DNA from 3 places in the Rhizobium sp. N731 genome. Region 1 is predicted to be linked to each of the others. Evidence: predicted binding sites of a transcription regulator. Region 1 holds the regulator's gene; each other region holds the start of a gene.

Region 1 (10,386 bases):
TATGACACGTCGGAAGCGGCCGAAGCCCGCTTCAAGGGCGAAACGGACGGCTTCATCTACGCCCGCTACGGCAGCCCCACCAATGACATGTTCGAAAAGCGCATGTGTGCATTGGAAGGCGCCGAAGATGCCCGTGCCACCGCCTCCGGCATGGCGGCCGTCGCCGCCGCCGTTCTCTGCCAGGTGAAGGCAGGCGACCATATCGTCGCCGCCCGCGCCCTGTTCGGCTCCTGCCGCTGGGTCGTGGAAACGCTGGCGCCGAAATACGGCGTCGAGTGCACGCTGGTCGACGGCCGGGATCTCGCCAACTGGGAAAAGGCGATCCGCCCGAATACCAAGGTGTTCTTCCTGGAAAGCCCGACCAACCCGACGCTCGAAGTGGTCGATATATCAGGCGTCGCCAAGCTCGCCAACCAGGTCGGCGCCAAGCTGATCGTCGACAATGTTTTTGCGACGCCGCTCTTCCAGAAGCCCTTGGAGCTCGGCGCTCATATCGTCGTCTATTCCGCCACCAAGCATATTGACGGCCAGGGCCGCTGCCTCGGCGGCGTGGTGCTCGCCGACAAGGCATGGATCGACGAGAACCTGCACGACTATTTCCGTCATACCGGCCCGGCCATGTCGCCGTTCAATGCCTGGACGCTTCTGAAGGGCATCGAGACACTGCCGCTGCGCGTGCGCCAGCAGACCGAGAATGCGGCGAAGATCGCCGATTTCCTGGCGGAGCAAGGCAAGGTCGCCAAGGTGATCTATCCCGGCCGCAAGGATCACCCGCAGGCCGAAATCATCGCCAAGCAGATGACCGGCGGCTCGACGCTCGTCTGCTTCGAGCTGAAGGGCGGCAAGGAGGCGGCCTTCGCGCTGCAGAACGCGCTTGAGATCATCAAGATTTCCAACAACCTCGGCGACAGCAAGAGCCTGATCACCCATCCGGCAACGACCACGCACAAGAACCTGACGGAAGAGGCGCGGGCCGAACTCGGCATTTCTCCGGGCACGGTGCGGCTTTCGGCCGGCATAGAGGACACGGACGACCTGATCGAGGATTTCGCGCGGGCGCTTACCAAGATCTCGGCCTGATCGACTGGAATAGCGGCCGGACTTCGTCCGGAGCCGGCCGCCGATCCGCGGGAACAAGTCCACCCGCGCCGGCGTTGCGAAGTAAAATTAACGCTGACAGTTAGGCTTAACGACCGAAAACCCTTCGATCATCACCATTTGACCGCTGATCAACGTTCCGTTTCTTGACGGACAGGGCCTCTTTATAAGATACGGGTAACATATCTTGACTATGGTGCAAGGCATGTATCGCGCCCTCACAAGAGATATCGAAGTCGTGGTCGAACCGTTCTATCTGGAGGAGCAATCCGATCCGGAGGACGATCGCTATGTCTGGGGTTACCGGATTGTCATCAGCAACAATTCCGGCGTCGCCGTTCGCCTCGTCAACCGCTACTGGAACATCACCGATCAGAACGGACAGGTGGACGAGGTGACCGGCCCCGGCGTCGTCGGCGAACAGCCGCGGCTCAGCCCCGGCGACACCTACGAATATTCCTCCGGCTGCCCGCTCGACACGCCCTCAGGCCTGATGTTCGGCCACTATCAGATGGAAACGGATGAAGGCGAGCTGTTCGACGTCGACATCCCCGCCTTCTCGCTGGATTCGCCGGGGCTGTTGCGCGTGCTGAATTGAGGGGCAAGTTCCCACTCAGGAGATTGCCGAGATCTGAAAAAGTCCCCTCGCCACAAGGGGGAGGGGCTAACGCAATGCGCCAACTGCAGCAGACATCTGCTTCTCTGCGGAGACGGTGAAATGGAAAACAGTGGGGGCGGCATCCAAGCCCCTCCCCCTTGTGGGGAGGGGTTGGGAGGGGTTTTTGGCGCCGCCGAGAATTATTCCGCCGGCTGAAGCTCGGTCGCTTCGAAGCGGTAGGTGGTCGAGCAGAATTCGCAGGTGACGGATATCTCGCCGTTTTCCTGGCTGGCCTCGATCTCCTCGGCGGTGAAACCCTTCAGCACGTTGCCGATCTTTTCCCGCGAACAGCTGCAGCGGTCGAAGACGGCGCGGGGCTCGAAGACGCGCACGCCGCGCTCGTGGAACAGGCGGAACAACAGCCGTTCGGTGCCGACCTGCGGATCGGTCAGCTCGTCGGCGTCGATGGTCTCGACCAGCGAGCGGGCTTCGGTCCAGGCATCGTCCTCACCATGCGGGCGGTCGCCGGTGTCGCCGTCGCCGCCGTGGAGATCGGGCTGGCGCATGCGCTCCGGCGCCTCCGGCAGGAACTGGGCGACGAGGCCGCCTGCCCGCCAGCGGTGGCGCGGCTTGCCGGCGTCGTCACGGTCGAAGAGTTCGGCCGCAGCCAGGCGCACACGCGTCGGAATCTGCTCCGACTGGCGGAAATAGACGCCGGCGATCTCCTCGAGCGAGGTGCCGTCGAGCGCAACAATGCCTTGATAGGGCTGAGCGAACTTGCCCTGATCGATGGTGAAGGCGAGCACGCCCTTGCCGAGCAGTTGCTCCGGCTCGGTCTCGCCCGATGCAATGGCCTGGTCGAGCAGCGCCCGATCGAAACGGGCATAGGCGCGCACGTTCTCAGGCGTCGAGAAATCGGCGACGAGCAGATCGACCGGGCCGTCGCCCTTGGTCTGCACGGTGAACTTGCCGTCGAACTTCAGCGAGGTGCCGAGCAGCACCGTCAGCACCACGACCTCGGCAAGCAGCCGGGCGACGGGCGCGGGATAATGATGACGCTCGAGGATGGCATCGAGCATGGGGCCGAGCTGGACGGCGCGGCCGCGCACATCCAGACCCTCCACCTGAAAGGGGACGACATGATCATCGCCGGCGAAATCGAACTGGCCGAGGGCGGCTGCAGCTTCTGCCATGGCTTTCACTCCTAGTTTTCAAGCAAAGGGTCAGCGTGCCCTTCGCTCGCGCGGTCGCGCGCTTTTCACGCGCGACATCCGATTATGGTTCAGATCGCGCCCAGGCACCAAGCAAGAATCGACTTCTGCGCGTGAAGGCGGTTTTCCGCCTCATCGAAGACCACGGATTGCGGACCGTCGATCACCTCGTCCGTCACTTCCTCACCGCGATGAGCAGGCAGGCAATGCATGAACAATGCATCGCTGCCGGCCTTGGCCATCAAGGCCGCATTGACCTGATAAGGCTGGAAGACGTTATGACCCCGGGCCCGATGTTCCTGATTCATGGAGACCCAGGTATCGGTCACCACGCAATCGACGCCTTCGACCGCACGGTCGGCATCATGGCAGAGCATGATTTCGGCGCCCTCATTGCGGGCCCAGTTCAGATAGTGATCCTTAGGCTCCGAACCAAGGGGTACGGCCATGTTCATGCGGTAGCCGAAACGCGCGGCGCCTTCGACCAGCGAATGCAACACATTGTTGCCGTCGCCGGTCCAGGCGATGGTCTTGCCTTTGATCGGGCCGCGATGCTCCTCGAAGGTCATGATATCGGCCATGATCTGGCAGGGATGGGTATCGTCCGTCAGGGCGTTGATCACAGGCACGGTCGCATGTTCGGCAAGCTCCAGCAGGCGCGAATGCTCGGTGGTGCGGATCATGATTGCGTCGACGTAACGCGACAGAACCTTGGCGGTGTCGCCGATCGTCTCGGCGCGGCCGAGCTGCATTTCGGTACCCGACAGGAACAGGGTTTCGCCGCCGAGCTGGCGCATGCCGACGTCGAAAGAGACGCGGGTACGCGTCGACGGCTTCTCGAAGATCATCGCCAGCATCTTGCCGGCGAGCGGCTTGTCGCCCTGGCCGGCCTTGAAGGCCTGCTTGCGGGCGAGCGCGTCGTTCATGATGGTTCTGAGGTCGGCCGATGTGACGGCCGAAAGATCGAGGAAATGTTTAGGAGCCATGTTCTTACCTGTCGTGCGCCCGAAAGCGCCAATCCCTTCAAGCCGTCTTCTTGATCTTGGCGGCGCGGATGCTCTCGGCGGCGCGTTCGAGGCGGGCGAGACCCTCGCGGGCTTCCTCGGCGGTGACGACGAGCGGCGGGAGAAGGCGGATAACATTGTCGCCGGCCGGCACGCCGAGCAGATGCGCGGCGCGGATCGCCTGCAGCAACTCGGCCGAGGTGACGGCCGCCTTGACGCCGAGCAGCAGGCCCTCGCCCCTGATATCCTCGATCACATCGGGATAACGGTCCTTCAACGAGGCCAGCCCCTGACGGAAGACAAGCGCCACGTCGCGCACATGCTGGAGGAAGCCGTCGGCGAGGATGACATCGAGCACGGCGCCGCCGACGGCCATGGCCAGCGGATTGCCGCCATAGGTCGAACCATGGGTGCCGGCCTTCATGCCGGAGGCGGCCTCAGCGGTCGCAAGGCAGGCGCCGAGCGGGAAACCGCCGCCGATGCCCTTGGCGACGGCCATGATGTCGGGTGTGATGCCGGACCATTCATGGGCGAAGAGCTTGCCGGTGCGGCCGACGCCGGTCTGCACCTCGTCGAGGATCAGCAGCAGGCCTTTGTCGTCGCAGATCTGGCGCAGCGCCTTCATGAACTCGGTCGTGGCGGGACGCACGCCGCCCTCGCCCTGCACCGGCTCGATGAGGATTGCCGCCGTCGCATCGGTGATCGCGGCGCGTACCGCTTCGATGTCGCCGAACGGCACCTGATCGAAGCCCGGCGTCTTGGGGCCGAAGCCTTCGAGATATTTTTCCTGGCCGCCGGCGGCGATCGTCGCAAGCGTGCGCCCATGGAAGGCGCCTTCGAAGGTGACGATGTGGAAGCGCTCGGGATGGCCCTTGGAAAACTGATAGCGGCGCGCCGTCTTGATGGCGCATTCGAGCGCCTCGGCGCCCGAATTGGTGAAGAACACCTTATCGGCGAAGGTGGCGTCCGTCAGGCGCTTGGCCAGACGCTCCTGGCCGGGGATCTCATAGATGTTGGAGAGGTGCCAGACCTTATCGGCCTGCTCCTTCAGCGCCGCGACCACATGCGGGTTGCCGTGGCCGACGGAGGTGACGGCGACACCGGCGCCGAAATCGAGATAACGCTCGCCGCTCTCGGTGATCAGCCATACGCCCTCGCCTCGCTCGAACCGCAGCGGGGCGCGAGAATAGGTGTCATAAAGCGGCGCGGCTTCAGCCATGGCGCGGGTCTCCCGTTCAGTGTTGTCCTGCACGGACTCCGGCTAACGAAACCAGGTCCGAAAAATCAAAAATGCCGCCTTTCGGCGGCGAGCGGTACTATTTCCTTTTCGCGCTGCAATGTCAACAAAACTGCGGCCTTAGCGTATGCAGCAAGCTTGTACAGGGGCACTTTCGGCCTTCAACAGGCATTATTGCAGAAATGACACGCAGAGGAAGCAAGTTGGGGAAAACTTGAAATTCGATTCATCCGGATTCCCGCGACTCTTGTCACGGAGTCAGCCTCACACTAGGTTAAAGTTCAATTACTAGACTGCATGCGGCGGAACTAGTCACCAAAATTGATCAAGCGTTTCTTGTTTCGGAGGCTTCCGGGACAACGGTGAGGGATTCTGCCATCACCAACGCAAACGGTGGAGACAGGGCATGAACTGGACAGACGAGCGGGTCGAGAAACTCAAGAAGCTTTGGGCCGAAGGACTGAGCGCCAGCCAGATTGCTGCGCAGCTTGGCGGCGTGAGCCGAAACGCCGTTATCGGCAAGGTGCACCGGCTGAACCTGCCGGGTCGTGCCAAGGCCGGCGGCACGGCGACGGCGGCGCGCACGCCGAAGCGCCAGACATCGGCGCCGCGCGCGCCGAACTACGCCTCCCGGATCACCACCCGCACCGTTACCCGCCAGCAGGGCGCAACGATGCTGAAGGAAGAGATCGAGATCGAAACGGTCGAGGAAATGGAATACGTGCCGAAGGGCAACGTGGTCGTGCCGATTTCCCGCCGCCTCGGCCTGACGGAACTGACCGAACGCACCTGCAAATGGCCGGTCGGCGATCCGCTGAAGGACGATTTCCACTTCTGCGGCTGCGAATCCCCTGACAATTCGCCCTATTGCAGCTATCATCAGAAGCTTGCCTATCAGCCGATCAACGAACGCCGCCGGGCGGCAGCGCGCGTCAGCTGAGCGGGCGACATCGTCGAGAGTGAGAAACGGGCCGAGCAGCCCGTTTTTTGTGATTAGAGTGGGGAAGCGACCTTTGTGTTTGGCAGCAAAGCCGACCACGCATTCCGTCATCCCAGGGCTTGACCCTGGGATCCACGACCAGGCACTCGGCTTCGATAATTTCCCTGCATTTGAATGCCATCGCTCCTCCCGCAGCGCCAGCCGCATGGATCCCAGGGTCAAGCCCTGGGATGACGGAGAGGAGAGGTGGTGCCTGGATGACAGAGGTGAGGTGGTGCCCGCTCATACGCCGCGCCGGTGCAATGAAGGGCCTGGGAAAGGCTGCACCGGCGGGAACGCCGACCACACACTCCCTCAGCCTCAGGCCTCCATCGAATAGCCGGCGCCGCGGACGGTGCGGATGACGTCCTGCATGTTGGAGAAATTCAGCGCCTTGCGCAGGCGGCCGACATGGACGTCGACGGTGCGTTCATCGACATAGATGTCGTGGCCCCAGACGCCGTCGAGCAGCTGCGAGCGCGAGAAGACGCGGCCCGGCGACGACATCAGGAATTCCAACAGGCGGAATTCGGTCGGGCCGAGGCGGACTTCGCGGCTCTTGCGATGAACGCGATGGGTTTCGCGGTCGAGTTCGATATCGCCGCATTTCAACACCGAGGACAGCACCTCGGGACGGGCCCGACGCAGCATCGCCTTGACGCGGGCGACGAGTTCGGGGGTCGAGAAGGGCTTGACGACATAATCGTCGGCGCCGGTGGACAGTCCGCGCACCCGCTCGCTCTCCTCGCCGCGCGCCGTCAGCATGATGATCGGCAGCCGCTCGGTTTCCGGCCGCATGCGCAGGCGCCGGCAGAGTTCGATGCCGGAGACGCCGGGCAACATCCAGTCGAGGATGAGGAGATCGGGCGTGCGCTCCTGAAGCCTGATTTCGGCCTCGTCGCCGCGCAGGATGGTATCGACTTCAAAGCCTTCCGCTTCGAGATTATAGCGAAGGAGCACGCTGAGCGCTTCCTCGTCTTCAACAACTGCGACTCTCGGGATCATGCGTGTCCGTCTCCTCGCGCACAAGCCTTAAACCGGGACGATTTAACCAGGCGTCCTGCGCAAATTCAGAAATTGGCTGCGACCTCTTTGCGCGCCCCGAACGGGCGCGCACGCAAGTGACTGGTCCGGGCGGCGGGCTCGGGCGGCTCGTTCGGAACGATTATTCCGTCGCGGCGCCGACGGTGTTGGCGCTGTCATCCTTCGGACGATCGCCTTCCGGCTGGGCGCCCGTCGCCATGTAGTAGATCGTCTCGGCGATGTTGGTGGCATGGTCGCCGATGCGCTCGATGTTCTTGGCGCAGAAGAGCAGATGCGTGCAGCTCGTGATGTTGCGCGGATCTTCCATCATGTAGGTCAAGAGCTCGCGGAACAGCGAGGTGTACATCGCATCGATCTCGTTGTCGCGCTCGCGGATGGCGGTCGCCTTGTCGGCGGCGCGCGTCGTATAGACGTCGAGCACTTCCTTGAGCTGGACGAGCGCCAGCTCGGACAGGTGCTCGAGACCGCGGGCGAGCTTGCGCGGAACGCCGGTGCTCTGCACGGCGATGACGCGCTTGGCGGTGTTCTTGCCGAGGTCGCCGACGCGTTCGAGGTCGGCGGCGATGCGGATCGAACCCATGATTTCGCGCAGGTCGGCGGCCATCGGCTGGCGGCGGGCGATGGTGACGATCGCCTTGTCGCCGATCTCGCGCTCGGTGTGATCGAGGATCACATCGTCGGAGATGACCTTCTGCGCCAGCGCCGTATCGCCGTTGACCAGCGCCCGGACGGATTCGGCGACCATCTGCTCGGCCAGGCCGCCCATTTCGGAAATCCGCCTGGAGAGGAACTTCAGATCATCATCATAGGCAGAATAAATATGTGTCGATGCCATGGGGCTTTGTCCTCGAATAACGGGAAGGCTTCGGATTGCCGCAATCAGCCGAAGCGACCCATGATGTAGTCCTGGGTGCGCGGATCGTCCGGGTTGGTGAACATCTTGTCGGTGTCGTTCTCCTCGACGAGGTTGCCGAGGTGGAACATGGCGGTGCGCTGCGAGACACGCGCGGCCTGCTGCATGGAGTGGGTGACGATGACGATCGTGTAGTTCTCGCGCAGCTCGTGGATCAGTTCCTCGACCTTGGCGGTGGCGATCGGGTCGAGCGCCGAGCAGGGTTCGTCCATCAGGATGACCTCAGGGCTGACGGCAACGGCGCGGGCGATGCACAGGCGCTGCTGCTGACCGCCGGAGAGGCCGGTGCCGGACTCGTGCACGCGGTCCTTGACCTCGTTCCAGAGGCCGGCGCGCTGCAGGCTGGTCTCGACGATCTGGTCGAGATCGGCCTTCGACTTGGCGAGGCCATGGATGCGCGGTCCGTAGGAGACGTTTTCGTAGATCGACTTCGGGAACGGGTTCGGCTTCTGGAAAACCATGCCGACGCGAGCGCGAAGTTCGACGACGTCGATATCCGGATCATAGATGTCGTCGCTGTCGAGCGTGATCTTGCCGGTGACGCGGCACCCCTCGATCGTGTCGTTCATGCGGTTGAGGCTTCGCAGGAAAGTCGACTTGCCGCAGCCCGAGGGGCCGATCAGGGCGGTTACGGTGTTTTCGCGGATGTTCAGGTTCACGTCGAAAAGCGCACGCTTCTCGCCGTAGTATACGGAGACATCCTGTCCGATCATTTTATACGGGACGTTGCTCATCTTCTGATCCAGCGCCTTTTCAACTGCAGCTTCCGTCAGCATGTTCATGATATCTACTCCGTTTACCAGCGGCGCTCGAAGCGACGACGCAAGAGGATGGCGCCCATGTTCATGACGATCAGGAACAGGAGCAGGACGATGATGGCACCCGAAGTACGTTCCACGAAGGCACGTTCGGCCTCGTTCGCCCACATATAGACCTGGACCGGCAGGGCCGTCGAGGGATCGAGCGGCGTCGTCGGCGCATTGGCGACGAAGGCGACCATGCCGATCAGGAGCAGCGGCGCGGTTTCGCCGAGCGCATGCGCCAGCCCGATGATCGTGCCGGTGAGGATGCCGGGCATGGCGAGCGGCAGGACATGGTGGAACACCATCTGCATCTTCGAGGCGCCGAGGCCGAGGGCTGCGGCGCGGATCGACGGTGGCACGGCGCGCAGTGCGGCGCGGGTGGCGATGATGATCGTCGGCAGGGTCATCAGCGTCAGCACCAGGCCGCCGACCAACGAGGCCGAGCGCGGCAGGCCGATGAAGTTGATGAAGACGGAAAGGCCGAGCAGACCGTAGACGATCGACGGGACGGCGGCGAGGTTGTTGATGTTGACCTCGATCAGGTCCGTCAGCCTGTTCTTCGGCGCGAACTCCTCGAGATAGATCGAGGCGGCAACCCCGATCGGCAGCGACAGCGCCAGCACGATCAGCATCAGGTAGAGCGAGCCGATCAGGGCGACGCCGAGGCCGGCAGCCTCCGGACGGCTGGAGTTGCCGTTGACGAACAAGCCGGTATTGAACTGCTTCTGGAGAGCGCCGCTCGCCTTCAGCTGGTTCATCCAGGTCACCTGCTTATCGTTGACCTTGCGGTTCTTCTCATCGACGGTGAGATCGATCTGGCCCTTGTTGGCGCTGTCGATATTGGCGTCGGCGAGCAGCGAGACATTGACCGTCTTGCCGATCAGCGAGGGATCGGCGACGACCATGTCGCGCAGCTGGATCGGCGCACTCTTGGAAAGCATGGCGGATGCATCGCGCACGTTAGGCTTGCTTGAGGCATTGATATTCAGCTGTTTGACGATCGCGTCGCGCAGCAGAACCGGGTAATTGGCGGTGATCAGCACCGAAGGGTCGGTCGCACGCTTGTTGCTGGGGTCGATCGTCTTCTCGGAGAATTCGATCGGCAGGGTGATCGCCGTCTGCTGGAAAGCGGTGTAGCCCTTGCCGATCACCGTCCACAGCAGAATGAAGAGGAAGACGAGACCGAAGGTGATAGCGGCGATGCCATAGGCCTGGAAGCGGCGCTCGGCGGCGTAGCGGCGCTTGATGCCGATATCGCGGCGGGCGGGCGCCTTGGAAACGGTAACACCTTGGGTGGGAGAAACAATATCCGTCATTCGTACTGCTCCCGGTATTTGCGCACGATGTAGAGCGCGTAGATATTGAGGCAAAGCGTGATGCAGAACAGGGTGATGCCGAGGGCAAAGGCAACCAGCGTCTGCGGCGAGGTGAACTCGAGGTCGCCCGTCAGCTGGTTGACAATCTTGACGGTCACCGTCGTCATCGGCTCGAAGGGGTTG
Region 2 (10,386 bases), 770 kb from region 1:
CTTTTTCCGGCCGCAGGAGGCCGGCAACAACACGCAGCAAAGTGGACTTTCCCGATCCATTTCTCCCCGTCAACACAAGCGCCTCGCCGGCCGCCAAGTGAAAGGAAAGATTAACGAAAATCAGATCGTCACCGCGCCTTGCGGCCAGATTTTCGGCGGTGAGATGCATGCATCGGTTCTTTCTTCGTTTTGGCTTCCGGATGGGTCAAAAAATGTCCGATTTTGCTCGTTTCCGGGTATGGCAAGTTTTTAGGAAATTATCTATAAGACCTGCAACCACGCCAGCGGTCGGCGTGAATTTCATCCTTGCGCCGAACTTGGAGCGTCTGCTCCACGTGCGGACAGCGGAAATGGCCGTACCCGCATCCTGATGTGCATTAAGTGCATAGGCGTTCGCACGACTGTGTTGGCTATCAGAAACGGGGTCTCTCGTGTCTAAATCTCTTGACAGTTTCAATTGTCGTTCCACGCTTTCCGTGAACGGGAAGGACTATGTCTATTACAGCCTGCCCAAGGCTGAGGCAAACGGTCTGCCCGGCGTTTCCAAGCTGCCCTATTCGATGAAGGTGCTGCTGGAAAATCTGCTGCGCTTCGAAGATGGCCAGTCGGTCACCAAGGAGCATATCCTGGCCGTTGCCGAATGGTTGAACAACAAGGGCGCGGTCGAAAACGAGATTGCCTATCGCCCGGCGCGCGTGCTGATGCAGGACTTCACCGGCGTTCCCGCCGTCGTCGACCTTGCCGCGATGCGCGACGCGATGGTGTCGCTCGGCGGCGATCCCGAAAAGATCAACCCGCTCGTTCCCGTCGACCTCGTCATCGACCACTCCGTCATCGTCGATGAATTCGGCACGCCGCAGGCTTTCGCCAAGAACGTCGAGCTGGAATATCAGCGCAATGGCGAGCGTTACCGCTTCCTGAAGTGGGGTCAGCAGGCCTTCAAGAACTTCCGCGTCGTTCCTCCAGGCACCGGCATCTGTCACCAGGTCAATCTCGAATATCTCGGCCAGACCGTCTGGACGAAGGAAGAAGACGGCGAGACGATCGCCTATCCCGATACTTGCGTCGGCACCGACAGCCACACGACGATGATCAACGGTCTCGGCGTTCTCGGCTGGGGCGTGGGCGGTATCGAAGCGGAAGCGGCGATGCTCGGCCAGCCGGTCTCGATGCTGCTGCCTGAGGTCATCGGCTTCAAGCTGACCGGCAAGCTCAAGGAAGGCGTGACCGCGACCGACCTCGTTCTGACCGTCGTGCAGATGCTGCGCAAGAAGGGCGTCGTTTCCAAATTCGTCGAATTCTTCGGCCCCGGCATGGACAACATGCCGCTCGCCGACCGTGCGACGATCGGCAACATGGGTCCGGAATACGGCGCCACCTGCGGCTTCTTCCCGGTTGACGGCGAAACCATCAACTATCTCACCATGTCCGGTCGCACGCATGACCGGATCGCGCTGGTCGAAGCCTATTCGAAGGCCCAGGGCATGTGGCGTGAAGGCGATGGTTCCGATCTGGTCTTCACCGACACGCTGGAACTCGACCTCGGCGACGTCGTGCCGTCGATGGCCGGCCCTAAGCGTCCGGAAGGCCGCATCGCGCTCGAAAACATCGCTTCCGGTTTCGCCGGCTCGATGGATGCGGATTACAAGAAGCCCGGTCAGCTCGGCAACCGCTATGCGGTCGAAGGCACGGATTTCGATCTCGGCCATGGCGACGTGGCGATTGCCGCCATCACCTCGTGCACCAACACCTCCAACCCGTCGGTACTGATCGCTGCCGGCCTTCTCGCCCGCAACGCCGTCGCCAAGGGCCTGAAGACCAAGCCGTGGGTCAAGACCTCGCTGGCGCCGGGATCGCAGGTCGTCGGCGAATATCTCGCCAAGTCCGGCTTGCAGGCCGACCTCGACAAGCTCGGCTTCAACCTCGTCGGCTTCGGCTGCACCACCTGCATCGGCAATTCCGGCCCGCTGCCGGCGCCGATCTCGAAGACGATCAACGACAAGGGCCTGATCGTATCCGGCGTTCTGTCGGGGAACCGCAACTTCGAAGGCCGTATCTCGCCTGACGTCCAGGCGAATTACCTGGCTTCGCCGCCGCTCGTCGTCGCTTACGCGCTCGCCGGCACCGTGCAGAAGGATCTCACCAAGGAACCGATCGGCGAAGACCAGAACGGCAATCCTGTTTATCTCAAGGATATCTGGCCGACCTCGCATGAGGTGCAGGAATTCATCCAGAAATTCGTCACCCGCGAGCTCTATGAATCCAAGTACGCCGACGTCTTCAAGGGCGACGTCAACTGGCAGGCCGTTCAGGTTCCGCCGGGCCAGACCTATGCCTGGGACGACAACTCGACCTATGTCCAGAACCCGCCCTACTTCGTCGGCATGGGCAAGAAGGGCACCGGCGTCGCTGATATCAAGGGCGCGCGCGTCCTCGGCCTGTTCGGCGACAAGATCACCACCGACCACATCTCGCCGGCCGGTTCGATCAAGGCGGCTTCGCCGGCAGGCGCCTACCTCATCGGCCACGACGTTGCGGTTGCCGACTTCAACCAGTACGGCACACGCCGCGGCAACCATGAAGTGATGATGCGCGGCACCTTCGCCAACATTCGCATCCGCAACCACATGCTTGGCCCGAACGGCAAGGAAGGTGGCTACACCATCCACTACCCGTCGAAGGAGGAGACCTCGATCTACGACGCCGCCATGCAGTACAAGTCCGAAGGCGTGCCGCTCGTCATCTTCGCCGGTGTCGAATACGGCAACGGCTCGTCGCGCGACTGGGCTGCCAAGGGTACCAACCTGCTCGGCGTCAAGGCGGTGATCGCCCAGTCCTTTGAGCGCATCCATCGCTCGAATCTGGTCGGCATGGGCGTCATCCCCTTTGTCTTCGAAGAGGGCACGACCTGGCAGAGCCTCGGCCTGAAGGGCGACGAACTCGTTACCATCGAGGGCCTCGACAAGATCAAGCCGCGCGAGCGGAAGATTGCCAAGATCACCTATAGCGACGGCACCGTTAAGGACGTTCCGCTGCTGTCGCGCGTCGATACGCTCGACGAGGTGATCTACCTCAACAATGGCGGCATCCTGCAGACGGTGCTGCGCGATCTCGCTGCCTGATTTTCAGAGCATGATGCCGAAAAGTGTGAGCGGTTTTCGGACGACATCATGTTCTTCTTCTTTGATGTAGATCCGGATTCAGATTTTAGGCCGGGCCGGCCTAAAATCATCCGGGTCTAGGAGAGTTGATTGATAATGGCCGCCGGAGAGCAATTTCCGGCGGCTTTTCTTTGCGGCGACAGTCTTTGCCGGAGGCTCACGATGATTTGTTTCAGCTGCGTTCCGGCCGAGCTGTGGTCTCACCCGTTCGTGATTTTTCGTTTGGACCGGGAAGGATTATTCGTACTCTGATATCTCAGAGCCTTCGGTTCCAAAACGCCGGCGCTGAAAAAGAGGTGCAGGTGAATGTCCCCCCGTTTCTTGATTTCGCTGATCGCCGGCATTGCTTTTGCAGGCTCGCTGCATGCCGAAGACGGTAAGCCCAGAGGCGTCGTCGAGCTTTTCACGTCGCAGGGCTGCTCCTCCTGTCCTCCCGCTGATGCCGCCTTCCGCAAGCTGGTGAACCAGGGCGACGTCATCGCGCTCGCCTATCATGTCGATTACTGGAATTATCTCGGCTGGGCCGATACGCTGAGCTCCAAGGAAAATACCGAGCGGCAGTACGGCTACGCCAGGACGATGGGCCGCAGCAACGTCTATACGCCGCAGGCGATCGTCAACGGGCGCGGCCATTTGGCCGGCGCCGATCTCACCGGTATCAACAGCAAGATCGACACATACAGCATCGAAGGCAACGGGCTGACCGTTCCCATCAGCGCGGCGATGCGCGGCGACGAGCTGGAGATCAAGATCGGCGAAGGACAGGGCAAGGCCAATGTCGTGATGGTCTATTTCGACAAGGAAAAGACGATCGACGTCGAAAAAGGCGAAAACAGCGGCAAGAAGATCTCCTATCTGCACAGCGTCACCAATGTCGAAACCGTCGGCATGTGGGACGGCAAGGCGACCAGTCTGACGCTGCCGGCGAGCGTCCTGCAGCGACCGCAGCTCGAGGGCTGCGCGATCCTGCTGCAGTCGGCGACGGCCGACGGCGATCCGGCAGCGATTCTCGGCGCAACCGTGGTGATGGCGGGAAAAAATATCTGATATTTCGCCCGATGACGGGTGAAATGCCGGGCGGCCCGGCCGAGCGTATTCGGGGCTGGGGTTAAGGTCGATACGCTCCGCCGGGCCCTTTGGCGCGCTGGCGCCAAACCGGGATGCATAAATCCCCTGCAAATGAGGCGCTGTTTTGACTGAAATGCGGCACAGGGGAGAAAGCATTGCTTGGTCCCCAACGAAGGTGCCTGGACGTGCGGCGCTGCGGTACGGCCAAATGTGAGGAGCCGCACTCTTGCAATTTGCGGCGGCTCGGGCAAACTGTCACTCTCCTGTCACAAGCGGAGGCCTTGGAGACCTGATGACAGATCAGCCGGATTTGCGACACGGCGAAAGCCGCTCCGTCGACAATAGTTCCTCGGTCGTCGTCGATCTCAGGGAGTACAAACAAAGCAAGGATCCGCTTCCGGTGACCTTCCACCGGCGTGAGCTGGACGCGATCCTCTGGATCTACGGCCGCATGGTCGGCGAGGGGGAATGGCGCGATTACGCCATCGACCATCTGAAGGACAGAGCAGTCTTTTCCGTCTTCAAGCGCTCCGGCGAGATGCCGCTCTTCCGGATCGAAAAGAACCCGAAGCTTGCCGCCAAACAGGGCGCCTATTCTGTCATCAACGTCAACGGCATGATCCTGAAGCGCGGGCACGAGCTGAATCAGGTCCTCAAGGTGTTCGACAAGGCATTGAAACTCGTCGATAAATAATTCTCATCAGCCCGGAAACAACGAACCGGGATAGGTGGAGGGATCCGGATCGGTCGTCATGCCCTCGCCGAGGCTGCGCTGCATGAGCATCGTGTCCAGCCAGCGGCCGTGCTTGTAGCCGGTGCCCTTCATCAGTCCGACCTCCACAAAACCTGCCTTCAGATGAAGCGCAATCGAGGCCGGGCTCGCGCCGCCGATGACGGCTACCATCTGACGAAAGCCAAGCGCGGTGCAGCGGTCGATCAGCTCGACCATCAGTGCCTTGCCGATGCCACGGCCGCGGGCTTCGGGCGCCAGGTAGATCGAATCCTCCACCATCCAGCGATAGGCGGGGCGGGTGCGGAAGGCCGACGCATAAGCGTAGCCCAGGAGTTTCCCGTCAGCATCGGTTGCGGCGACATAGGGATATTGCTGGCTGACGATCGCGGAAAAACGCTGGGCCATTTCGGCCTCGGAGGGCGGCGCAATCTCGTAGCTTGCAACGCCATTCAAGACCGAGTCACGATAGATCTCCGTAATGGCGGGGATGTCGGCTTGGGAGGCGTCGCGCAGGAGGAAGGACATCGGGCGGCAGGTCCATCGGAAGAGCAGGCTCCTCTAAAACCACCCCTGCGAAACCGGCGCAACAAAAAAGGCGGCCGAAGCCGCCTTTTCGATCTCAATGCGCCTGTTATCTGCGGTTGCCCATGAACTGCAGCAGGAACATGAAGAGGTTGAGGAAGTCGAGATAGAGCGTCAGTGCGCCCATGATCGCCTTGCGACCGGCGACAGCGACGTCATCGGCTTCGAAGTAGAGTTCCTTGATCCTCTGCGTGTCGTAGGCGGTGAGGCCTGCGAAGATCAGCACGCCGATCACCGAGATCGCGAACTGCAGCGCGGATGAAGCCAGGAAGATGTTGACGAGCGAGGCGATGATCAGGCCGAAGAGACCCATGATCAGGAACGAACCCATCGCCGACAGGTCACGCTTCGCCGTATAGCCGTAAAGCGACAGCGCGCCGAAGGAGGCGGCGGTGACGAAGAAGGTCTGAACGACGCTCTGGCCCGTATAGACCAGGAAGATCGACGAGAGCGACAGCCCTACCAGGCCGGCGTAGATCCAGAAGGTGGTCTGAGCGGCGGACACGCTCATCTGATGAATGCGGAAGCTCAGGAAGAAGACGACCGCAAGGGGGGCAAGGATCACGACCCAGCGCAACGGCGACTGGAACAGAAGCGCGCCAAACTGGGTGAGCTGGCCGTCCTGGACCGCGAAGTTGAATCCGAGATATGCGGCCACGCCGGTGATCGCCAGGCCCAGCGCCATCAGGTTGTAGACCTTGAGCATATATGCGCGCAGGCCTTGATCAATCATCTCGCCGGTCTGGACGCGGCTTTGATAGTTACGAAGATCAGCCATAGTTTCCTCTTACAAGCTCCGAAGGAGATACGGTGTCGGGGTTCTCGACCCGGGCGCCGCTGCGGAGCTCCAGCATGCCTGCAGACAATATGAGGCCTTAGCCCTTTGCAAACAAGGGGCTTGCAAAGGCGCGGACGGTTAAATCGCCGTAAGGTGAAGGCTTTGGGGCGGCGCCAGAGCGGTTCAGCTTTTCAAGGAAACGCAGAACCGCTCGAACCTTTTGGATATATGCAATCCCGCAAAAGCGCTTCGCGCTTTGCCTGGGAAAACCGCTTCGCACTTTCCTGGAATTGCTCTCAAAGCTCGCGCAGCACAGGCGCGGCCTTCTGCCCGAGGATGCGCCAGGTGCCGACGAGGCCGATGCCGACGGTCAGAACGAGTGCCGTCACCAGCGTCAGTCCTGCCACATCAGGCAGGAAGGCAGAGGGCAGTCGCATGATGCGGGCGACGATGAACCAGGCGGCAATACCGCCGGCAAAGAGTGCGAAGATCGCGGTTGCCAGTCCGAGGATCAGATATTCGTAGCTGAAGGCACGAATCAGCATGGCGCGCGTGGCGCCGAGCGTCTTCAGCACCACCGCGTCGTGGGTGCGGGCCCTGTTGCCGGCGGCGAGCGCCCCGGCAAGAACAAGAATCGAGGCGATGAGCGCCACCGATGCGGCGGCTCGGATCGCGGTCGCAAGCTGGGCGACGAGCTGGTTGACGATATCGATCGCGTCCTTGACGCGCACGCTGGTGATCGTCGGATAGGTATTGGTGACGGATTTCAGAATTGCCGCATCTTCGGCCGGCGTCGAGGAGGGATCGGTCAGCGTCGCCAGCCAGGCATGCGGGGCGCCGCGGAAGGTGTTCGGCGAGAAGACCATGACGAAATTGATCGACAGCGATTCCCACTGAACACGGCGCAGATTGGCGATCTTGGCCGTGATATTGCGCCCCAGCACGTTGACGGTGACGCTATCGCCGATCTTCAGGCCGAGTTCATGCGCCTCTTCGGAGGAGAAGGAGACCAGCGGCTCGCCGTTGTAATCCTTGTCCCACCAGCTGCCTTCGGTGAGCGCGGCATTTTCCGGCAGCGTGTCGGCGTAGGTGATGCCGCGGTCGCCGTTCAGCACCCAGCGGCCGGCGGCCGGCACGTTCATCTTGGTGACGTCCTCGCCGTTGAAGGCGATGATCCGGCCGCGCAGCATCGGCACCTCCATCAGCTTGCCCTTCGGCGCCTGCGCCTGGACAAGATTGCGGAAGGCGTCGACCTCGGCACTCTGGATATCGACGAAGAAGAAGTTGGGTGCACCCTCGTTCATGCGGCCGGTCAGCTGCTGGCGCAGGTTGCCGTCGATCAAGGTCAGGGTCACCAGCAATGCCAGGCCGAGGCCGAGCGAGAGCACCACTGATGGCGTCAGCGCGCCCGGGCGGTGGATGTTGCCGATCGCGAGCCTCAGCGCCGGCGAGTGAACGCGCGGGCTGCGGCGCGCGAGCCAGGCAATCAACGCGGCGACGAGGCGCAGGACAACGAAGGCAAAGACGATTGCGCCGACGAAGACGACGGCGATGAAGCGATCATAGGCGGTGAGGATGGCAAGGCCGGCAAGGGCTGCCATGAAAAGGGCGGCAAGCAGGATATAGGGCCAGGACGGCAGACGGCGGGCCTCGAAGCCCTGCTCGCGGAAGAGTGCGGTCGCGGGCACTTCGCGGGCATGGCCGAGCGGCAAAATGGCGAAGGCGAGCGTCGTCAGGATGCCGAAGAGCGTCGCAAGGAGCAGCGCGCCGGGATAGAGGGTCGGCGCGGTTGAGACCGGCAGGAATTGCGCCAGGAACTGCGCCGCAAAGATCGGCGACAGGGCGCCGATGACGAGGCCGATCATGATGCCGCCAAGGGCGATGATGGCGATCTGAAAGAGATAGATCAGAACGACAACGGCGGCCGGAGCGCCGAGGCATTTGAAGGTGGCGATGGTGGTGCGCTTGGAATCGAGGAAAGCGCGTACGGCATTGGCGACACCGACGCCACCGACGATCAGCGCAGTCAGGCCGACCAGCGTCAGGAATTGCGAGAAACGGGTGATGTTCTCGGTGAGCGAGGGTGCTGCGCGGTCGCTGGTGCGGATCGACCAACCGGCGGAGGGAAACTCCTTGGAGGCGCGCGCCTGGATGCCCGAGATCGCGTGCTTGTCTTCCAATCGGATCTTGTAGGCGTGTTCGACCAGGCTTCCGGTCTGGATCAGCCCCGAGGCTTCGAGCGCCTGTCGGCTGACGAGCAGACGCGGCGCAAAACCGAAGCCTTCCGACAGCGCGTCCGGCTCGGTTTTGACAGTGCCGGTAATGCTGAGCTTGACATTGCCGAGCAGCAATTCGTCGCCGACCGCAAGGCCAAGCCGATCGAGAAGCAGCGGGGCGGCGACCGCGCCATAGGTGCCGCCTTGGTCGGAGAGCAGGGCTGTAAGCGGATAGTCCGGTTCGGCGATGAACCTGCCGTAGAGCGGATAGGCGTCGTCGATGGCCTTGACCTCGACCAGCGCCTGGTCGGAACCGTCGGGCTTGCGGGCCATCGAGCGCAGGCCCGTTGAAACCGAAACGGTTCCCAGGCCCTGAAGGAAGCTCATTTCCTGAGGTGTCGCCTGGCGATTGTTGAGTTCGAAGCGGACGTCGCCGGCCAGCAACTCCTGCCCCTGCGAGGCGATCGTGTCGGTGATCGACTGCGAAACGGAATTGACGGCGGCGATCGCACCGGTGCCGAGCGCGATGCAAGCCAAAAAGATGTAGAAGCCACGAACGCCGCCGCGCAGTTCGCGGAGCGCCAGGCGAAAAGCGAGCGCGACGCGTGGCGTGACCATGCTCATGCGATTGCCGCCTCGCTGCGGCGGGCTGCGCTGTCGCCCTCGATCCTGCCGGAACGGACGCGGATCTGGCGCGAGCAGCGGTTTGCCAGCGAGACGTCGTGGGTGACGAGAAGCAGGGTCATGCCGCGTTCGGCCTGCTTGGCGAAGAGAAGATCGGCGATCTGTCGGCCCGTTTCGGTATCGAGATTGCCTGTGGGCTCGTCGGCAATCAGCAAGGCGGGCGAGGGAGCGAGCGCTCTGGCAATCGCCACGCGCTGTTGCTCGCCGCCGGAAAGCTGGCCGGGATAGTGGTTCAGCCGTTCGCCGAGACCGACCGAACTCAGTTCGCGATGGGCGATTTCGAAGGCGTTGCTGATATTGGCGAGCTCCAGCGGCACCGCGACGTTTTCCAGCGCCGTCATGTTGGCGATCAGATGGAAGGACTGGAAGACGATGCCGATATTGCGGCCGCGGAAATCGGCGACCTCATCCTCACTCAGGGCGTGGAGCGGCGTGTCATTGATATTGATTTCGCCACTGTCGAGCTTTTCCAGTCCGGCAAGCACCATCAGCAGAGTGGATTTGCCGGAGCCGGAAGGGCCGACGATGCCGACGGATTCGCCAGCGGCGATATCGAGATCGATGCCCTTCAGAACATGGACGGAGGCGGCCGCACTGCCAAGGGTGAGATCGGCGCCCTTCAACTCGATGATGGTTTTTGCCAACAGAAATCGCCCTATATTAATCTCTAACGCAATGGCCGCATAACGGCACCTCGCCAATCTAGGGAAGCCAGAATGAGATTTAAAGTTGCCGCGCTTCAATTCACCGTCATCGCGGTGTCGCTGATCTTTGCCGTGGGCGCAAATGCGCGGACGATCAACCTCGTCGGGCTCGGGGACAGCCTGATGGCGGGTTATCAGCTGCCGCCCGGCGAGGGCTTTCCGGAAAAGCTGCAGACGGCGTTGAAGGCCAAGGGACTCGACGTTTCCATTGCCAATGCCGGGGTCTCGGGCGACACCACGACAGGTGGGCTTGCCAGGGTCGACTGGTCCGTCCCCGACGGCACCGATGGCGTTATCCTCGAGCTTGGCGCCAATGATGCGCTGCGCGGTATTCCGCCGGAAGAAAGCGAGAAAAACCTCGACCAGATGATCGCCCGGCTCAAGGCGCGCGGCATAGCGGTGCTGCTTGTCGGCATGATGGCGCCGCCGAACATGGGAGCGGATTATGCGGCGCGCTTCA
Region 3 (10,386 bases), 1.7 Mb from region 1:
TATGAAGCGTTGGTACGTCGAAATTCCGGAACTGAAGAAGGCCAACCCCGATCTTCAGATTCTGAGCTGCCACGACGAATGGCTGCTGCCGACCATGTTCGACGTCGACGGCCTGCTGGTCGGCTACGGCAATATCGCGCCGGAACTGCTGATCGACTTGATCAAGGCAGGCAAGGCGCAGAACTATCCGGAGGCGCGCAAGATTTTCGAACGCCTTCTGCCGGTGACGCGGGCCGTCTATCACCGCGGCTCACACATGGAAGGCACCGTGGCGCTCAAACTCGGCCTCGTGCATCGCGGTATTCTCGACCATGCGACGATCCGCGAGCCGCTGAAGAATCTCGGCGAAAGGGCCGAAGCGGAAATTTTTGCCGCCTTCGATGCCGCCGGTATTGGCCGCGTCGACCAGCTTCTGGCTGCCGAGTGATGCATTCGACGCTTCTGCGCATGGCGCAGGAGCGTCATTGCGATGGGAAGGAGAAGCCGTGGACGGCATCTCCTTTTGAAGCCCATGGTACTGACAGGACAAGCTGACACGCAGCAATAAACATCGAACAGAAGCGCCCCTGGCCGGGAGAGTGGTAGCCACGGGGCGAGAAGGAGGAACCAATGAATGTCATGCAGCCTATGCCGGCCGAGGCGGCGAATGCCGCTGATCAACAGGCCGAAATCAGCGCTCGCCTGGAGCGTCTTCCCATCACCCGCGAGGTCTTCTGGGCGCGCAATATCATCGGTGCAGCCACGTTTTTCGACGGCTATACGGTGATCGCTATCGCTTATGCCATGCCTGTGCTGGTGCGCGAGTGGGGGCTCAGCCCCTCACAGACCGGCATGATCCTGTCGATGGGCTATCTCGGCCAATTGATTGGCGCCGTCCTATTCGGTTGGCTCGCCGAGAAGATCGGCCGGCTGAAAGTTCTTCTGTTCACGATCCTGCTCTTCGTCAGCATGGACGTCGCCTGCCTGTTTGCCGCCGGCGCCGGCATGATGATGGCCTTCCGGTTCGTCCAGGGGATCGGCACGGGCGGCGAGGTGCCTGTCGCCAGCGCCTATATCAATGAGCTGATCGGATCGAAGGGGCGCGGCAAATTCTTCCTTCTCTACGAGGTCATGTTCCTGCTCGGCCTGGTCGGCGCCGGGCTGATCGGCTACTTCATGGTGCCGGTCTACGGCTGGAAGGCGATGTTCGTCGTCGGCCTCGTTCCCGCAATCCTGATGATCCCGTTGCGCTGGTTCCTGAAGGAGTCACCGCGCTGGCTGGCCGCAAACGGTCGCTACCAGGAAGCCGACGCGATCGTCACCCGTATGGAAGAGAGTGCACGCGCAGCCGGCAAGGAGCTGCCCGAGCCGAAGCGGGTCCAGGCGCCGGTCCGCCGTACATCCGACTGGCGGGAGCTGTTCCAGGGCATCTATCTGAAGCGGACGCTTTCCATCTGGGCCATGTGGTTCACCGCCTATACGGTCGCCAACGGCACGATCACCTGGCTGCCGACGCTCTATCGGCAGGTCTTCAACCTTCCGCTGCAGACTAGCATTTTCTATGGGTTCCTGACGTCACTGGGAGGCGTGATCGCTGCCGTCATCTGCGCGCTGCTCATCGACAAGGTGGGACGCAAGCGCTGGTACACCGGCGCACTGCTTCTGGCTCCGCTGCCCCTTCTGACCCTCGCATGGCTAGGCGCAACCTCCGCCATTCAGGTTCTGGTGCTTGGCGGTCTTGCCTATGCCATCGTCCAGACCGTCACCTTCTCGCTCTATCTCTATTCGGCGGAAATCTACCCGACGCGTCTCAGGGCGCTCGGAACAGGAACCGGCAGCGCCTGGCTTCGCCTGGGCTCGTCGACCGGCCCGATCATCGTCGGCACGCTGATGTCTTCGCTGGGCATCCAATATGTGTTCGCGAGTTTCGCAGCCATTCTGATCGTCGGGGCGATCGTGACGATGCTGTTTGCCGTGGAAACCAAGGGCCGCGTTCTGGAGGAGCTTTCTCCGTAACGGATGCAGCTCTGGTGGAAGCAATCGATCTGGCAGGCGAACGCCCGCCAGATCAGCTTGTTGGCTAGCGCCGCCGGGAGGTCAAGCGGCGCCGGGTGTGGATTGCTCTATTCCGGGCATACCTTGACGCGATAGGGCTCGCCCCAGCGATCGTACCGCCATTCGATATGGCAGTAATGCGGCCGGTAATAGGTTCGGTAGACGGGATAAGGGCGATCGACAGGGTAGGCCGGATAGACCGGATAGGCGGGGCGAGCGGCTTCCGACAGCAGGGCGCCGCCGACGACGCCGGCGGCGAGGCCGCCCCAGAAGGCATCGCGCGGATGGGCATCGGCGGTGGTGGCGGTGGCGAGCGAGGCGCCGGCAAAGGTCAGCGCGATCAGGCCCGTCGCCATGGTCTTATGAAGAACGGACATGGTATTTTCCTTGATTTAGACTGGCTTCTATAAAGCCATGGCCAGACTCCGCCCGGATCGCGGCGGAGCGATGGCTGCACAAAGGCGGCACGCATTAAATTTTCGTCATGATTTCAACGGATCACAAGGCGGCAAGGCATTGATCGCGCGTTGTGGGGCGCAGCCGATGGCGACATCTTGTCTCCTGCGAGTCCGGACCGCCAAACGAAGATACTTCAGCTCATCGATCTGGCTTGCAAATTTCGTCTGCTGAAATTTATGGTTAAAACCTTGTTAAAAGCCTTGGCGTTATAGTCTTTGTCGCTGATATTCCATTCATTGCGGGAGCGACAATTTCTTGAAATCAGCCGGGGACATTCTGGAATTGGCTTGCCGCCGGATCGCAGATCTGGACACCCCGGCCTATGTCAAGAACAGCGAGCTGCGCTATATCGCCGTCAACGGGGCCTATGCCGATTTCCTCGGCCGCGAGATTTCCGATTTCATCGGCAGGCGCAGCCGTGAACTCTTCGACCGCCCCGAGGAAGAGGACCGCGAGGACAAGGAGCGCCGCGCGCTGGTGTTCGGCACCGAGGAAAACGCCATCTGTTACGATGCCGAGGGCCTTGGCCACCAGCGCATCCAGATCGAAAGCTTCTCGCCGTCGCCGGAGCGGATTTATGTGCTCGGCATCTTCGAAGCCCGCGAACGCCGTGCCGTTGCTCTTGGGGGGATTGCCGGCAACCCCGAGATTGGCGGTAGCTCCAGGACTGTAAACGATTCCGGAAATGCCGCCGACCTCGCCCAGGTGCGCGAGGCGCTGGAAAATCTCAGTCATCCGATCGGCATCTTTGCGGCGGACGGACGCCCGCTGGTCGTCAACGCAGCCTATCGCAACGGCGCGACGCCCGTGGCCGCCGGCGAATCGGCCTGGGGAGAGAGCGTCAACGAACTCGACGTTCTCCGCACCGTCCTGGAGGACCTGCCGGTGGCGGTTTTCGTTCGCGACGACAAGCACCGCCTGGTCTATGCCAACAAATATTATGAGACCTTCAGCGGCCGCGCCCGCTCCGAGTACCTGGGAATGACCGAACACGAAATGTTCGGGCCGGAAGGTGCTGAGGCGATCTACCAGGAAAACCTGCTGGCGCTCAGGGACGGCATTTCGGTGGAGCTCGAGAGCGAGATGCCGAGCAATAGCGGCCATGTTTATCCCGTCATCTCGCGCGTCAACCGTGTCATGACGGCGGATGGGCGAACCTATGTCGTCGGCTCCTTTTCTGACATCTCACCGCTCAAGGAACGCGAAAAGGCGCTGATTGAATCGCGCAAGCAGCAAGAAATACTGCATCGGGACATCGAGAGCATTCTGCGTTCGCTGCCGATCGGCGTGCTGATCCTCGATAACGACCACCAGATTCTCTACGTCAACGACGAATTCTACAGCATCTGGGAACTGCCGCTCGACGATCGCTTCGACGGCCGCCCGTTCATCGACGTCATCCGCCGTAATGACGAGCTCGGCCGCTACGACGGGACGCAGACGCCGGAAGAGATCTACGCCTTCCGCAAACATCTGTTCGAAGCCGAAGAGCCCGAGCCGATCGAGCTTGGCTGGGCGGGCGGCAAATCCGTGATCTTCGACAGCCGCCGCATCTCCAACGACCGCATCCTGCTGACCTATGCCGATATTTCGGCGGTGCGCGACCGGGAAAAGGAAATCCACGAGACGCGCGCAGCCCTCGAACGGCTCGGCGAAATGATGCGCGACGCGACGCACGCCATGTCGCAGGGTCTTGCCATCGTCCAGGACGGCATCATCAAGATGTCCAACGAGGCGATAGCCGACATCCTACAGATCCCGCCGCACTATATCGAGGCCGGCCAGGGCTGGCTCGGCATGTTCGAATTCTGCGCGGCGCGCGGCGATTTCCACGATGCGGCGGATGAGATCCTGCAGGAGTGGCGGGCGAATATCGCGGCCAGGCAGCCGATTTCCACCGTCTTCCATGTCGGCGGCGAGCGCTGGGTGAATATGGATGCGACGGTCAGCCGGGGACAGCATTGGGTGGCGCTGTTCACCGACGTCACCGAACTCAAGAGCCGCGAGGAGGAACTGCGCCAGCTCCTCTCGCGCGCCGAAGCCGCCGACCGCGCCAAGTCCGAATTCCTCGCCAATATGAGCCACGAAATCCGCACGCCGATGAACGGTGTGCTCGGCATGGCGGAGCTGCTGGCCAAGACCAATCTCGACACGCGCCAGAAGACCTTCATCGATATCATCGTCAAGTCAGGCAATGCGCTGCTGACGATTATCAACGACATCCTCGATTTCTCGAAGATCGATGCCGGGCAGATGAAACTGCGCAAAGCCGCCTTCGATATCACCGAAGCGGTGGAGGATGTGGCGACGCTCCTCTCCTCGCATGCCGCCGAGAAGAATATCGAGCTCCTGGTGCGGGCAGCACCAGACCTGCCGGCCGCGGTGATCGGAGACGCCGGGCGTTTCCGCCAGATCGTCACCAATCTCGTCGGCAACGCCGTCAAGTTCACCGAGCGCGGCCATGTCTTCGTCGATGTCGGCTTCGAGACGATCGCTGGCGGGGAGATCATGGCGATCATCCGCATCGAGGATACCGGTATTGGCATTCCCCAAGAAAAGCTCGACTCGGTCTTCGACAAGTTTTCGCAGGTCGACACCTCGTCGACCCGCCGGCATGAGGGAACGGGGCTCGGCCTTGCGATCACTGCCGGCCTCGTCGATCTCTTCGGCGGCTATATCAATGTCGAGAGCGAATGGGGCAGGGGCTCGGTCTTCACCGTCAACCTGCCTTTTGCGGTGGCGGCCGCCCGCCTCGAACCGAAGCCGCTGCCGATCAATGTGCAGGGCGCGCGCATCCTCGTCGTCGACGACAATGAAGTGAACCGACGCATCCTGACCGAGCAGCTTTCACTCTGGGGCTTCGACGGGGTGGCTGCCGAGGGTGGCGGCACCGGTCTTGCAATCCTCGAGGCAGCGGCCGATCTCGGTATCACCGTCGATGCCGTCGTGCTCGATTATCACATGCCCGACATGAACGGCGCCGACGTCGCGCGCCGGCTGCGCGCCGATCCCCGCTTCGTCGAGCTGCCGATCATCTTCCTCACCTCGATGGATATTTCGGGCACGGAAAAGGAATTCGCGGCGCTGAACGGCCATGCGCATCTGATGAAGCCGGCACGCGCCAACGTGCTGCGCAACACTGTCGTCGAGGTCGTCCGCGCCCGCCGCGTCAAACAGGCCTCGGAAGCCGAGATCGCCCGGCTGCGGGCGGAAGCGGCCGTGCCGGCGCCTGCGCTTGCAACTGCACCCGAGCCGCAAAAGCGGGCGGCCGAATTCGTCGATGTGCTGGTTGCCGAAGACAACGAGGTCAACCAGATCGTGTTTACCCAGATCCTGCAGTCGACGGGGCTTTCCTTCCTGGTCGTCAACAATGGGCAGGAGGCGGTCGCCGCCTGGGAAAGCCACACGCCGCGCATCATCATGATGGACGTCTCGATGCCCGTCATGAACGGCCATGAAGCGACCCGGACGATCCGCGAGAGGGAAAAGGGGCAGGGCCACCGGGTGCCGATCATCGGCGTCACCGCCCATGCGCTCGAAAGCGACCGCGAAGCCTGCCTCGACGCCGGCATGGACGATTACATGTCGAAGCCGATCAGCCCGGAACTTCTGGAGGAGAAGATCCGGCTATGGCTCGGCAAGGATGAACTGCAGCCGGAGCGCACCAGCTACTGATCGCCATCAAATGGCAGTCGCAGGATTTATCGGGCGGGCACCTTGGTGCCGCAGAGCATTTCGCGCTTGCCGGCGAAGCCCGTGCGGCGTTCCACGGCAAAGCCGGCGGCGATGAGGTTGCGTCGCACGAAGCCGGCCGCGGCGTAAGTTGCGAAGGTGCCGCCGGCCACGGTCTTTTCGTTAACCTCACGCATCAGCTCTTCCGACCACATGTCGCCGTTGCGCGAGGGCGCGAAACCGTCGAGATACCAGGCGTCGAAGCCGGGTTTTGCCGCGGCGACGCCGTCGAGTGCCGCGCTGCAGACGACGCTGAGCCGCGTCTGGGCATCGAGATCGAGCGAGACGGTTCCGGCAGGCGTTTGCGGCCAGGCCGCCGTCAGCGCCTCGCGTTCCACATCGATCTCCGGCCAGTGCGAGAGCGCCCGGCCGATCTCTTCGCCGCGCATCGGATGAAGTTCGAAGGAGATGAAATGAAGGTGCTGGCCGTGTTCACGGTGAAGCTTCCATTGCCGCCAGGTCTCGGCGAAGTTCAAGCCGGTGCCGAAGCCAAGTTCGCCGATGACAAAAGCCCGCCGGCCGTTCCAACGCTCCGGCAGGCCGTTGCCGGCGAGGAAGACATGGCCGCATTCCAGACGGCCATCGGTCTGGCAATAAAAATGATCGCCAAAGGCGGTGGAATAGGGCATATCGCCGTCGCGCCATTCGAGCGGCTGCGGCGCGCCCGCGCCAATCTGATCGGGGTTCACGTCTCTCATGGAAAAAGCCGATAGTCCTGCACCGGCGTCCGGTCAATCTTCTTGCGACTTGCTGATCGTCGGCGGCGGCATCATGGGTCTCTGGGCGGCCGTTCATGCCGAACGCTGCGGTATGAGCACCATCCTCGCCGACGCCGGTAGATTGGGCGGAGGCGCGAGCGGCGGCCTGCTCGGCGCGCTGATGCCGCATATGCCGGACCGGTGGTCGGAGAAAAAGCAATTCCAGTTCGATGCGCTGGTCTCGCTCGAAACCGAAATCACCGCGCTGGAAGCCGAAACCGGGCTTTCGGCCGGCTACAACAGGTCCGGGCGGCTGATCCCGTTGCCGAAACCGCATCTCAACCGCATCGCCCGCGGCCATTCCGAAGATGCCGAGCGCCACTGGCGGGCTGGCGAGCGCCGCTTCCACTGGCATGTGCTCGACAGGCCGGATGTCGAGGGCTGGGTCGAGGCCTCTGCCGGCGAGAGCGGTTTCGTGCACGATACGCTCGCCGCCCGTGTTGCGCCCCGCTCGTTGATCTCAGCGCTGGTCGCCTTCCTGCGGCGGGCAAGGCAGGTGCGCATCATGGAAAATGCCGTTGTCGCCGATCTCAATCCCGATCGCGGGACGGCCGAGATCGGCGGCGAAATCATCACGTTCGGCCGCTGCATCCTGGCCGCCGGCTATCGGTCCTTTCCCGTGCTGCAGGGGCTGACGCCGGGCTTGAAGCAGCCGCTCGGCCAGCCGGTGAAAGGGCAGGCGGCGCTGTTGAAAGCAGATGTCGACCCGGCGTTACCGACGATCTTCCTCGATGGACTCTATGTCGTCGCGCATGAGGGCGGGCATGCGGCGATCGGCAGCACCAGCGAAAACCGTTTCGACGACCCCCTCTCGACCGATGCCCAGCTCGACGCGTTGATCGAGGCGGCGCGGGCGATCGTGCCGGCGCTCCGCAGCGCCCCTGTCATCGAACGTTGGGCGGGGCTTCGCCCAAAAGCCATCGACCGCGATCCAATGATCGGCCGCCACCCCATCCATCCCCGACTGATCGCGCTGACCGGCGGTTTCAAGGTCAGCTTCGGGCTGGCTCACCGGCTGGCGGAGGCTGCGGTTTGTATCGCAGGCGATAGAGATTGCCAATTTCCGCTGCCGGAAAGCTTCGCGATTTTAAGCCACATCGCGGTCGCTTCACGTTAAACGTGAATTAGATACAGCTGCCTTTCGTTATTCTGTCATGCAAATCACCTATCTGCTTGCGCATCGGCAGCACCGGATTTTACCGGTGCTCACTTCCTTGATGGAGGAAATTGCATGCGCTATGCCATTTGCTTCACGCCTCCGGCGAGCGATCCCCTGTCGCTCATGGCCGCCAATTGGCTTGGCCGAAACGTGTTTTCGGGCGATATGGTGGAGCCTCCGGCCGTCCGCGGCCTCGGCATCCATGAGATCGCCTTTTATACCGCCGTACCGCGGCGCTATGGTTTTCACGGTGTTTTGAAGGCGCCTTTTCACCTGTCCGCCGACGCATCCGAGTCGCAACTCTTGCGCGATCTCATGCGGTTTGCCGGGACATACGCCCCTTTCCAGATTCCACGTCTCGAAATCGCCCGGCTCGGCAATTTCTACAGCCTGATGCCGAGCGCCCCCTGTGAGCAGATCCAGTATCTGGCTTCGGCGATCGTTCAGGAGTTCGATCGTTTCCGGGCGCCGCTGAGTGAGGCCGATATCGAACGAAGCGATCCCGATGGGTTGTCGGCGGCGCAATTCGCCAATCTGCATCGTTGGGGCAATCCTTACGTGATGGAGGAGTTCCGCTTCCATATGCCAGTGACAGGCCCCATCAACGCGATCGATATGTCCCGCATCGAGCCAGTGCTGGGAACGATCTTCGAGGCCGTCCTGAGGGAGCCGGTGATGGTTTCGAATGTGGCTTTGATGATCGAGGAGGGCACTGGCGGTCCCTTCCGCGTTCACTCGCTCCACCCGATGGGCAAGGTCAGCGCGCGCAGGATCGCCTGAGCAGATGTCGATCTAAGTGGTTGTGTCGAAAAGAGAAATCCTGCTGTGCAGTTTCCGTCTCGACATTCCGGCTGCGGATGATACCGTTCCTTCGTCTTTCAGAAGGTGATTTGATGGTATCCGAGACCTACCCGCGCAATCTCGTCGGCTACGGGCGTCAGACGCCCGATCCGAAGTGGCCGGGCGACGCGCGCGTCGCCGTGCAGTTCGTCATCAATTACGAGGAGGGCGGCGAAAGCTGCATCCTCGAAGGCGATCCGGCGTCCGAAAACCTGCTGTCGGAGATCGTCGGCGCGGCCGCCTGGCCGGGGCAGCGCAATCTCAACATGGAATCGATCTACGAATATGGTTCGCGCGCCGGCTTCTGGCGGCTCTGGCGGATGTTCACCGGTCTCAAGGTGCAGGCGACCGTCTACGGCGTGACGCTGGCGATGGCGCGCAATCCCGAAGCCGTCGCCGCCATGAAGGAGGCCGGTTGGGAGATCGCCAGCCACGGTTATCGCTGGCTGGAATACAAGGATTTCCCCGAGGATCTGGAGCGCAAGCACATTCTCGAAGCCGTGCGCCTGCATACCGAACTCACCGGCGAACGGCCCTACGGGATGTATCAGGGCAAACCTTCCGACAACACGCTGCGACTGGTGCAGGAAGAGGGCGGTTTCCTTTATTCCTCCGATTCCTACGCCGACGACCTGCCCTACTGGGTGAAAGGCGTCGACGGGAAGCCCTTTTTGATCATCCCCTATACGCTCGAAACCAATGACATGCGTTTCGCCACGCCGCAGGGTTTCAATGCCGGCGACCAGTTCTTTACCTATCTCAAGGATGCTTTCGACACGCTTTATCAGGAAGGCAAGGACGGCAGCCCGAAGATGATGTCGGTCGGCCTGCACTGCCGTCTCGTCGGGCGTCCGGGCCGGGCAGCCGCTCTGAAGCGCTTCATCGAATATGTACTGAAGCATGACAAGGTCTGGATTCCGCGCCGCATCGAGATCGCCGAGCACTGGCACAAGCATCATCGGCCGGATGCGCTCTAATGCTGTCGCGTGAGGATTTCGTTTCCCGCTTCGGCGGCGTCTTCGAACATTCGCCTTTCATTGCCGAACGCGCCTATGATGCGGGCAGCGTGACGGAGCCGCTGACGGCATCAGCTGTGCATGCAGCGCTCACCGCCGCCTTCCGTGCGGCAAGCCGTGAGGAGCGTCTCGGCGTGTTGCGTGCCCATCCCGATCTTGCCGGGCGTCTGGCGATAGCGGGTGAACTCACGGAAGACAGCCGGAAGGAGCAGGCCGGCGCCGGTCTCGATCGGCTGAGCCCGGCCGAACATGCCCGCTTCACCGAACTTAATGCGGCCTATGTCGAAAAATACGATTTTCCCTTCATCATCGCCGTCAAAGGACTCGACAAGGACGACATCCTTTCGGCCTTCGAATTGCGGATCGGCAATGGCCGGGATGAGGAATT

Evidence for each region. Region 1 encodes PhoB, which activates phosphate uptake and scavenging genes when phosphate is short. Its sites were predicted from a motif close to TGTCATNNANCTGTCAT; they were not measured.
Region 2: AMK02_RS19980 (DUF2794 domain-containing protein) is a predicted target of PhoB. The motif match lies at 4,483-4,499, and genes of this name have one in related genera.
Region 3: AMK02_RS15880 (DUF1045 domain-containing protein) is a predicted target of PhoB. The motif match lies at 8,123-8,139, and genes of this name have one in related genera.

The regions. Positions count from the first base shown of each region.
Region 1 is NZ_CP013601.1:541,998-552,383, reverse strand. Features, by position in the region: gene AMK02_RS02730 (O-succinylhomoserine sulfhydrylase) at 1-1,080, shown strand, start outside; gene apaG (Co2+/Mg2+ efflux protein ApaG) at 1,304-1,696, shown strand; gene AMK02_RS02720 (Hsp33 family molecular chaperone) at 1,897-2,889, opposite strand; gene argF (ornithine carbamoyltransferase) at 2,979-3,893, opposite strand; gene AMK02_RS02710 (aspartate aminotransferase family protein) at 3,931-5,130, opposite strand; gene AMK02_RS02705 (GcrA family cell cycle regulator) at 5,555-6,088, shown strand; gene phoB (phosphate regulon transcriptional regulator PhoB) at 6,449-7,132, opposite strand; gene phoU (phosphate signaling complex protein PhoU) at 7,293-8,006, opposite strand; gene pstB (phosphate ABC transporter ATP-binding protein PstB) at 8,051-8,866, opposite strand; gene pstA (phosphate ABC transporter permease PstA) at 8,881-10,203, opposite strand; gene pstC (phosphate ABC transporter permease subunit PstC) at 10,200-10,386, opposite strand, start outside.
Region 2 is NZ_CP013601.1:4,117,252-4,127,637, reverse strand. Features, by position in the region: gene ccmA (heme ABC exporter ATP-binding protein CcmA) at 1-169, opposite strand, end outside; gene acnA (aconitate hydratase AcnA) at 432-3,122, shown strand; gene AMK02_RS19985 (DUF1223 domain-containing protein) at 3,468-4,208, shown strand; gene AMK02_RS19980 (DUF2794 domain-containing protein) at 4,522-4,923, shown strand; gene AMK02_RS19975 (GNAT family N-acetyltransferase) at 4,930-5,487, opposite strand; gene AMK02_RS19970 (Bax inhibitor-1/YccA family protein) at 5,594-6,322, opposite strand; gene AMK02_RS19965 (ABC transporter permease) at 6,619-9,162, opposite strand; gene AMK02_RS19960 (ABC transporter ATP-binding protein) at 9,159-9,866, opposite strand; gene AMK02_RS19955 (arylesterase) at 9,939-10,386, shown strand, end outside.
Region 3 is NZ_CP013601.1:3,226,653-3,237,038, reverse strand. Features, by position in the region: gene AMK02_RS15910 (dihydrodipicolinate synthase family protein) at 1-427, shown strand, start outside; gene AMK02_RS15905 (MFS transporter) at 610-1,995, shown strand; gene AMK02_RS15900 (hypothetical protein) at 2,103-2,411, opposite strand; gene AMK02_RS15895 (response regulator) at 2,749-6,168, shown strand; gene mnmD (tRNA (5-methylaminomethyl-2-thiouridine)(34)-methyltransferase MnmD) at 6,195-6,923, opposite strand; gene AMK02_RS15885 (NAD(P)/FAD-dependent oxidoreductase) at 6,922-8,100, shown strand; gene AMK02_RS15880 (DUF1045 domain-containing protein) at 8,215-8,922, shown strand; gene puuE (allantoinase PuuE) at 9,036-9,959, shown strand; gene uraD (2-oxo-4-hydroxy-4-carboxy-5-ureidoimidazoline decarboxylase) at 9,959-10,386, shown strand, end outside.